Regions from separate parts of the Amycolatopsis sp. FDAARGOS 1241 genome, predicted to be linked through region 2. Evidence: riboswitches for the same ligand, from Rfam matches in the RefSeq annotation. Region 2 holds a riboswitch; the other holds the start of a gene.
The links. A riboswitch is a leader RNA that binds a small molecule or an ion and turns the genes downstream of it on or off. The one in region 2 is predicted to bind thiamine pyrophosphate.
Positions count from the first base shown of each region.

Region 1: another riboswitch for thiamine pyrophosphate. It lies ahead of I6J71_RS04315 (thiamine ABC transporter substrate binding subunit); the one in region 2 lies ahead of thiO (glycine oxidase ThiO).

Region 1 covers NZ_CP069526.1:893,966-898,180, forward strand. Annotated here, with positions in the region: gene I6J71_RS04305 (trans-aconitate 2-methyltransferase) at 1-392, shown strand, start outside; gene I6J71_RS04310 (4a-hydroxytetrahydrobiopterin dehydratase) at 1,482-1,775, opposite strand; TPP riboswitch at 1,808-1,920, shown strand; gene I6J71_RS04315 (thiamine ABC transporter substrate binding subunit) at 1,939-2,997, shown strand; gene I6J71_RS04320 (iron ABC transporter permease) at 2,973-4,215, shown strand, end outside.
Region 2 covers NZ_CP069526.1:240,012-244,226, forward strand. Annotated here, with positions in the region: gene I6J71_RS01120 (threonine/serine dehydratase) at 1-54, opposite strand, end outside; gene I6J71_RS01125 (hypothetical protein) at 206-1,024, shown strand; gene thiE (thiamine phosphate synthase) at 1,029-1,694, opposite strand; TPP riboswitch at 1,725-1,830, shown strand; gene thiO (glycine oxidase ThiO) at 1,825-2,925, shown strand; gene thiS (sulfur carrier protein ThiS) at 2,925-3,125, shown strand; gene I6J71_RS01145 (thiazole synthase) at 3,127-3,882, shown strand; gene I6J71_RS01150 (MarR family winged helix-turn-helix transcriptional regulator) at 4,140-4,215, shown strand, end outside.

The DNA.
Region 1 (4,215 bases), 650 kb from region 2:
TGGCCAAGACCGAACTGGCCGACGGCGGAGAGGCGGCGAACCGGGTGACCGTCCGGCACCAGGACGTCGCCGACGTGGCCGAGGTGGACGTCTACGACCTGGTCTGGTTGCCCGTGCCGTTCCTCACCGAGGACGTCGTCCTGCGGGCCCTGCCGCGCCTGATCACCGCGCTCGTCCCGGGTGGCTGGGTGGTCGCCGGCACGAACCCGGCGCCGCCGGACCCGCTGCGCGCCGCCGTCGGCCGGTGGACCGCCGTTCGCAACGGCGGCAACACCTACGACTCCGCCCGCATGGTGGCCGCCCTCGAGACCGCGGGCCTCGGGGAGGTGCAGCAGTTCCCGACGGTCCCGGGCGGCCCGGTGCTGGTCGCCGGCCGCCGGCCCGTCGACTGAGGTGCTGCGTCGACTCAGCACTCGTCCTTCGGCAGGAAGCCCTGTTCGCACGCCCAGTCGTACTGGAGGTCGCCCGAGGTTTTGCCGCGCCGGGCACCGCCGGGGGTCCAGGTAGCCCTGGTACTCCTTGCAGCTCGGGTTGAATTTGCCCTTGTCAACCGCCCGTTGCCCGCAGCCAGGGCCGGTATCGCGGGCCGCGGGCTTGCGCGACGGAGTCGGTTTCCGGGTGCTCGACGTCGCCTTGGTGCTCGGCGGTGCCGGACTGCTGGGCGCTGTTCGGGTGGTCGGCGTTGACGTCGGCTCGCTCGGGGCGGACCGGCGCAACGGGCGGGACCGAGCTCGACAGTGGAGCCGTAGGCGCTGGATCTGCGGGTCCGCCGCACGCTCCGGCAGCCAGACACAGCGCGGCCACCACGGCGGATACGGGGTGCCTCATACCGGTGAGTCGGCGCGAGGCGAACCGCTGTTGCGAACGGTTCAGACCCGATTCAGTGCGGATGCGCAGCGGCTGACACTCGGCAGCTCTGGATTCGTGCCGGCTCTCCGGGTTCGACGCGCGCCGCACGGCGGCGAGCACGCCCGGATGCCGCAGCTGCACCCGATGCTCGATCGCGCCGACTCGCCGCGACCCACGACACTGAAAAGCGCCCCTGGCCTGAGACCTAGTTCAGGCCAAGGGCTCACGCGCCGCGGCAACCAGGCGCAGGGTGGCTGCCGCGGCGACGACTTCAGCCGAGCAGGCCGAGGACGATCAGGGCACCCAGGGTGAACGCCGTGGCGAACATCGTGATCCAGGCGCGCTGGGTGGCGGAGAGGGTGGCGGACGAGTTGTTCATCGCGTGTCCTAGCGGGGCGAGTGCCGAAGATTCCGCTGGGATAGCGCCTTGATCTACGCCGGTGTTACTGCCTGTGCTCCAGATCACGGCGGGTGCGCGCGGTGTGCCACAGCACGCCCCCGGCGGCGGCCACCATCAGGCCGAACGAGATGGCTCCCACGACGATTGCCTGGGTCATTCCTTGCTCCCCTCGAAACGCTGTACGCAGGGGAGACGCACGACGCCGGGAACGGTGTCGCGGGCGTTGCGGGGATCACACGGCCGCGGCGAGCACCTGGTCGATCTGTCCCGCCAGCGCGAAGTCCTTCGCGGTGAGGCCGCCCGCCGAGTGGGTGCTCAGCCGGAATGTGACGGTGCGCCAGCGGACGTCGATGTCCGGGTGGTGGTCCGCCGCTTCCGCGAAGAACCCCACGCGCGTGACCGCCGCGATGGCGGCCGCAAAGGAGGGGAGGTCGGCTGTGCGGACGATGGAGGCGCCGTCGAGCTGCCAATCGGGGGCAGCAGACAGCGCTGAAGTGACTTCGGAGTCGCTCAGGAGTTCCGCCATGTCTCCATGGTGACGCGCACTGGACTACGCTGCACGGTTGCCACGGGAGTCCGGTGCAGCCGGGCTGAGAGGCGGGTGTGCGACCCGCGACCGTTCGCACCTGATTCCGGATCATGCCGGCGCAGGGAGGCCCGCTCTCCCGCACACGGCGACAGGAGGGCAGATGATTCCGCGGACCGCACGCACAGTGCTGGCCCTGGCCACGGTCACGGCGCTGGCGAGCGCGTGCTCGCTGTCCGGCGCCGGCACGGGTGGCGACACCCAGCAGACCCCGACGGTCACGCTCGTCACCCACGACTCGTTCGCCGCACCGCAGGACGTGCTCGACGCGTTTCAGCGCCAGTCGGGCATCAAGCTGAAGATCCTCAAGTCCGGCGACGCGGGCGAGCTCACCAACAAGCTGGTGCTCACCAAGGCCAACCCGATCGGCGACGTCGCGTTCGGCGTCGACAACACGTTCGCCTCGCGCGCGCTGAGTGAGGGCGTCTTCCAGGCCTACACCAGCCCCGAAGCCGACCGCGGCCCGCAGCGCTACTCGGTGGACCCGCAGCACCGCGTGTCCGCCGTCGACGTCGGCGACGTGTGCGTGAACATCGACACCGGGTACTTCGCGTCCCACCACCTGCCCGAGCCCAAGAGCTACGAGGACCTCACCGATCCGAAGTACAAGGACCTCACCGTCGCCGAAAGCGCCGCGACCGCGTCGCCGGGGCTGGCGTTCCTGCTGGGCACCGTCGCGAAGTTCGGCCAACAGGGTTGGCAGGACTACTGGACGAAGCTGAAGGCCAACGGCGTGAAGATCGACAGCGGCTGGGAAGAGGCCTACACCAAGGACTTCTCCGGCTCGTCGGGCAAGGGCCCGCGCCCCATCGTCGTCTCCTACGCGTCCTCGCCCGCCGCCGAGCTCGGTGACGACGGCAAGCCGCGCACCAAGGCCCTGCTCGACACGTGCTTCCGCCAGATCGAGTACGCCGGTGTGCTCGCGAACGGCAAGCAGGTGCCGCAGGCGCAGAAGGTCGTCGATTTCCTGCTGTCCCAGCAGTTCCAGACGACAGTTGCGGCCAACATGTACGTCTACCCGGCCCGCGAGGGCGTCGACCTGCCCGCCGGCTGGACCACCGCCGCGCCGCTGCCGCAGAACCCGGCGACACTGCCTGCCGACCAGATCCAGGCCGGCCGGGAGAAGTGGATCGGTGCATGGCGCTCGCTCATGGGGGCGTGACACCGGCCCGGCTGCGCACCACGGGCCTGGCGCTGCTCGGCCTCCTGCCCGTCGCGTTCCTGGTCGTTTTCTTCGCGTGGCCGGTCGTCGCGATCCTCGGCCGCGGCTTCTCCGCGGGTGGCGTCGACACGGTCCTGGCCGACGCGCAGACGTGGCAGCTCGCCGCGTTCACGCTCGTCAGCGCCGCCGCGTCGACGGTCGTCGCCCTGGTCGCGGGGCTGCCAGTGGCGTACGTGCTCGCGCGCGTGAGGCTGCCCGGCGTCGGGCTCGCGCGCACGCTGGTGCTGGTGCCGTTCGTGCTGCCCACGGTGGTGGTCGGGCTCGCGTTCCGCGCGCTGTGGCCCGATGGCGGTGTGCTGCCGCTGGTGCTGGCCAACGCGTTCTTCAACGTCGCCGTGGTCGCCCGGACCGTCGCCGGGCTGTGGGCTCACCTCGACCCGCGAGCGACGGAGGCCGCCCGAGCCCTGGGTGCCTCGCCGTGGCGCGCGTTCCGCACGGTGACGCTGCCCGCGCTCGCCCCGGCCGTCGCGTCGGCCGCCGCGGTCGTGTTCCTGTTCTGCGCCACCAGTTTCGGCGTGGTGCTCATTCTCGGCGGCGGCCGCTACCGCACGCTCGAGACGGAGATCTACCTGCGCACGGTCGATCTGCTGGATCTCTCCGGCGCCGCCGCGCTGTCGCTGATCCAGTTCGCCGCCGTGCTCGCCGCGCTGGCGGTCGGGGCCGTCGCGCGCCGCCGCCGCGAGAACGCCGGGAAGCTCAAGCAAGCCGCGCCTCGCCGCCCGCGGAACGCCGAGTGGTGGACCGTCGGCGCGGCCACGCTCGTCGTCGCCCTGCTGATGACGCCGATCGTCGCCCTGCTCGTGGCATCACTGTCCACACCGGACGGCTGGAGTCTCGCCGGCTACCGCGCACTCGCCACCACGGGTGCGAACGACGCGCTGCAGGTGTCCGGCTGGGTCGCCGCCCAGAATTCGCTCGCCGCGGCCACCGATGCGACTCTGCTGGCGATGGCCGTCGGCGTCGTCGCGAGTGTCGTCCTCGTGGCCCTGCGCCGGTCACCGGGACGGCTCGCGCGCGGGATGGGCGAGACGATGGACGCCGCGCTCATGCTGCCCCTCGGCGTCTCCGCCGTGACCGTCGGCTTCGGTTACCTCGTGACGCTCGACGCGCTGCCCGGCGACCTGCGCACGTCGCCCATGCTCGTGCCGCTGGCGCAGG
Region 2 (4,215 bases):
GTCCGCCACGCGCTTCGCCGCGGCCTCGATTTCGGAGATCGTCACCAATCGCATGTGGTGAGTATGTCAGGAAAGTGTGGGTCATGATCCATCCACTGTGGACGGTCGACGTGTCGTCGCTCACGCTTGTGCAACGCCGGGAGTTCGCCGAGCGCCTTCATCGTTGAGGAGTTTTGGGGATGAGACGGGACTACAGAACGGGATCATGGTCGACGAGCGGGAAAAGACTGCGGAGCAGGGCGAGAAGAAGAGCCCGCGGACGGTGCAGGTGCTCGCCACCGCGCTGGCCGCGGTGACGGCTGCGCTGCTGGGTTCGACGCTCGGCGTCACCGGCACCGTGGTGGGGGCCGGGGTCGCGAGCGTCATCACCACCGTGGGCGGCGAGCTGTACCTGCGTTCGCTGCAGCGCGGGCGCGAGGCCGCGTTGAAGGCGCGCGACGTGATCGTGACGGCGGGACAGCGGCGGGCGAGCCGGCCGGGCTTGCGGCCGGTGGACGACCCCGCGCAGATGCCGACCGTGCTGCTGCCGCTCGACCCGTCGGAGATGCCGACCGTCCGACTCTCGAAGCTCTCGCCGACGGCTCAGGCGAAGACCCAGCCCGAGGAACCCGAGTCGTTCGCCGACAAGCTGCGAAAGCTGCGCTGGCCAATCATCATCGGCACGAGCGTGCTCGCGACGGCGATCGCCATCGCCGTGTCGCTGGGGCTCGATGCGACCACTGGCGGTGCCGTCGGCCCGGGGGTCTTCTCCGCCCGCAACAACCCTGCGACGACGCAGCAGCAGACACACGACGACAACCCGCCGGCGACGTCGGAGAACAGCCCGCCGCCGTCGACCGGTGTGTCGCAGACGCCGCCGCCGACCACGTCGTCGTCCAGCACGTCGACCACCGAGACGCCGACGTCCGGCAGCTCCGGCAGCTCCGTCAGCGAGACGCCGCCGCCGTCGAGCACGGGTGGCGCGACGTCGACCACGCAGAGCCAGCCGCGGACCAAGGCGGGGTCGGCGACCCCGACCCCGTGACGCCTCAGCCGAGCTGGGCCTTGAGCTTGCGTGCGGCTTCGGCCGGGTCGTCGGCGTCGGTGATGGCGCGGACCACGACGATGCGCGACGCGCCGGCCGCCAGCACCTCGGGCAGGCGCTGCTCGTCGATGCCGCCGATCGCGAACCACGGGCGGCCGGTGCCGCTCGCCGCGGTCGCGCGCACCAGGTCGAGGCCGGGGGCGTGGCGGCCGGGCTTGGTCGGCGTCGGCCAGCACGGGCCGGTGCAGAAGTAGTCCACGCCGTCCTCCGCGGCGGCTGCTTCGGCCTGCTCGACGGAGTGTGTGGAGCGGCCGATCACGACGTCGTCGCCGAGGATCCGGCGGGCGAGCGGCACGGGGATGTCGTCCTGGCCGAGGTGCAGCACATCGGCGCCCACGGCGAGCGCGACGTCGGCGCGGTCGTTCACCGAGAGCAGTGCGCCGTGGCGCGCGCAGGCCTCCGCGAGCACTTCCAGAGCCGCGATCTCCTGGGCTGCTTCGAGCGGCGCGCCGCCGGACTTGTCACGCAGCTGGACGATGTCGACGCCGCCGGCCAGCGCGGCGTCGGCGAACTCGGCGAGGTCGCCGCGCGAGGAGCGGGCGTCGGTGCACAGGTACAGCCGCGAACCGGCCAGGCGGGTGCGGATCTGTTCTCCGGTGAAGGCGGGCATGGCGGCGACGTTACCCGCGCGCTACGGTGGGGAGGTCCGCACGGGAGCCCGAGGCACGGGCTGAGAGGGAGCTGCCGCTCCGACCGTGGAACCTGATCCGGGTCATGCCGGCGCAGGGAGCGTGATTTTCATGAGCAAGACCCTCACCGTCGTCGGCGGCGGTGTGATCGGCCTGTCCGCGGCCTGGCGCGCGGCGGCCCGCGGCTACCGCGTGACGGTGCTCGACCCTTCGCCCGGCGAGGGCGGTGCGTCGTGGGTGGCCGGCGGGATGCTGGCGCCGGTCACGGAGGCGTGGCCGGGTGAGGAACACGTGCTCAGCCTGGGCGAGGAGTCGCTGCGGCGCTGGCCGGCGTTCGCTCGTGACCTCGAGGCCGAGGGCACGGACCCCGGACTGGCTGGGCACGGCACGATCGTCGTGGCGTTCGACAGCGCCGATGCGGGGCACTTGGACATCCTCGCGGAGTACCTGACGTCGCTGGGCCGCTCAGTCGAGCGGCTCACGGGCCGGGCGGCGCGCAAGCTCGCGCCGGGGCTCGGGGCCGTGCGCAGCGGTCTGCACGTGCCCGGCGACCTGGCCGTGGACAACCGGAAGCTGCTCACGGCGCTGCTGCAGGCGTGCTCGAAACGCGGGGTCGAGTTCTCGCCGGCGCGGATGTCCCGGCTCGACGAGGTGACCGGTCCCGTCGTGCTGGCGGCCGGTGCGTGGACGGGCCGATTGCACCCGCTGCTGGCCGACGCCGTGCGGCCGTTGAAGGGCGAGATCCTGCGGCTGCGGCCACGCCGGGGTTGCCTGCCGCCTCCGCCGTACACTGTGCGCGCGATGGTCGAGGGCCGGCCGATCTACCTGGTGCCGCGCGCCGACGGCGAGCTGGTGCTCGGCGCGACGCAGTACGAAGCGGGCTTCGACGTGGCCGTGACCGCGCGGGGCGTGCGTGAGCTGCTCGAAGGCGCCGAACGGATCCTGCCGGGGATCACGGAGTACGAGCTCGTCGAGACGGCCGCGGGCCTGCGCGCGGGCAGCCGCGACGCGTTGCCGTACATCGGCGAGCTCGGCGAAGGCGTGTACGCGGCCACCGGCCACCACCGCAACGGCTTGTTGATGGCCCCCGTGACCGCCGACGCCGTGGTCGCCTGGCTGACCGGCGAGCGGCCGCCGGACGAGATCGGTGCGGCCACGCCCGCCCGGTTGCCCGCTTCGCGTCCGAATTCCGCAGTGGAGGAACGAGTCTGATGGAGATCAAGGTCAACGGGGACTGGCGCGAGTTCCCCGACGGCGCGACGGTGGCACAGCTGCTCGACGCGCTCGACGTTTCGCCCCAGGGCGTGGCCGTCGCGGTGAACGGCGTGGTCGTGCGCCGGGGCGAGTGGGGGGAGTCGGTGGTGCCGAAGGGTGCGAACATCGACGTGCTGACCGCGGTTCAGGGAGGTTGAGGTGGACGACGCTCTGGTCATCGGCGAGCACAAGCTCTCGTCGAGGCTCATCATCGGAACCGGTGGCGCGGCGAACCTCTCGGTGCTGGAACGCGCGCTGATCGCGTCGGGCACCGAGCTCACGACCGTCGCCATGCGCAAGGCGGACGCCGAGCACGGCACCGGTGTGCTGGGTCTGGTGCGCCGGCTGGGCATCAAGCTGCTGCCGAACACGGCGGGCTGCCGCACGGCCGCCGAAGCCGTGCTGACAGCGGAGATGGCCCGCGAGGCGCTCGAGACGGACCTCATCAAACTCGAGGTCCACGCCGATGACCGCACCTTGCTGCCCGACCCGTTCGAAACGCTGGACGCCGCCGAGCGGCTGGCCGCAGACGGGTTCACCGTGCTCGCGTACACGAACGACGACCCCGTGCTCGCGCTGCGCCTGGAGGAAGCCGGCTGCGCGGCCGTCATGCCGCTGGGCGCGCCGATCGGCACGGGCCTCGGCATCCGCAACCCGCACAACATCGAGCTGATCGTCGCGCGCGCCATGGTCCCCGTCATCCTCGACGCGGGCATCGGCACCGCCTCCGACGCGGTGCTCGCGATGGAACTCGGCTGCGACGCCGTGCTGCTGTCCACCGCCGTCACCCGGGCCAAGGACCCCGAGCGCATGGCCGCGGCCATGAAGGCGGGCGTCGAAGCGGGCCGCCTGGCCCGCGACGCCGGGCGGGTGCCGCAGCGGTTCTGGGCGCACGCGTCCTCACCGCCGCGCTGACCCGAAGGCGCTGACCCGGACGCGCTGATCGCTCCTGCGCGTGCTGGGCCGACCACGCGCAGTCGCCTTGCCCCGTGGGGATTTCATCCCCCGCGGGGTACACGCGGGTAAGCCGCCTGGTGCGTCTGGGCCGCGTTTCGCACCCCAGTCGGTGATTTCGTCCGCGCTTAACGCCGATCGAGCACCGCGAGGCCTTATGGTGGACGGCACCTTTCCGGCGCACCAGCGGCGGGCAACAGCAGCAGGAGGAGCCAGCCGTGACACTGTCCTCGGTCCAGGATGTCTCGGGCAGGTTGTACCTGGCCGTCGGACGCCTCTCGCGCTCCTTGCGGC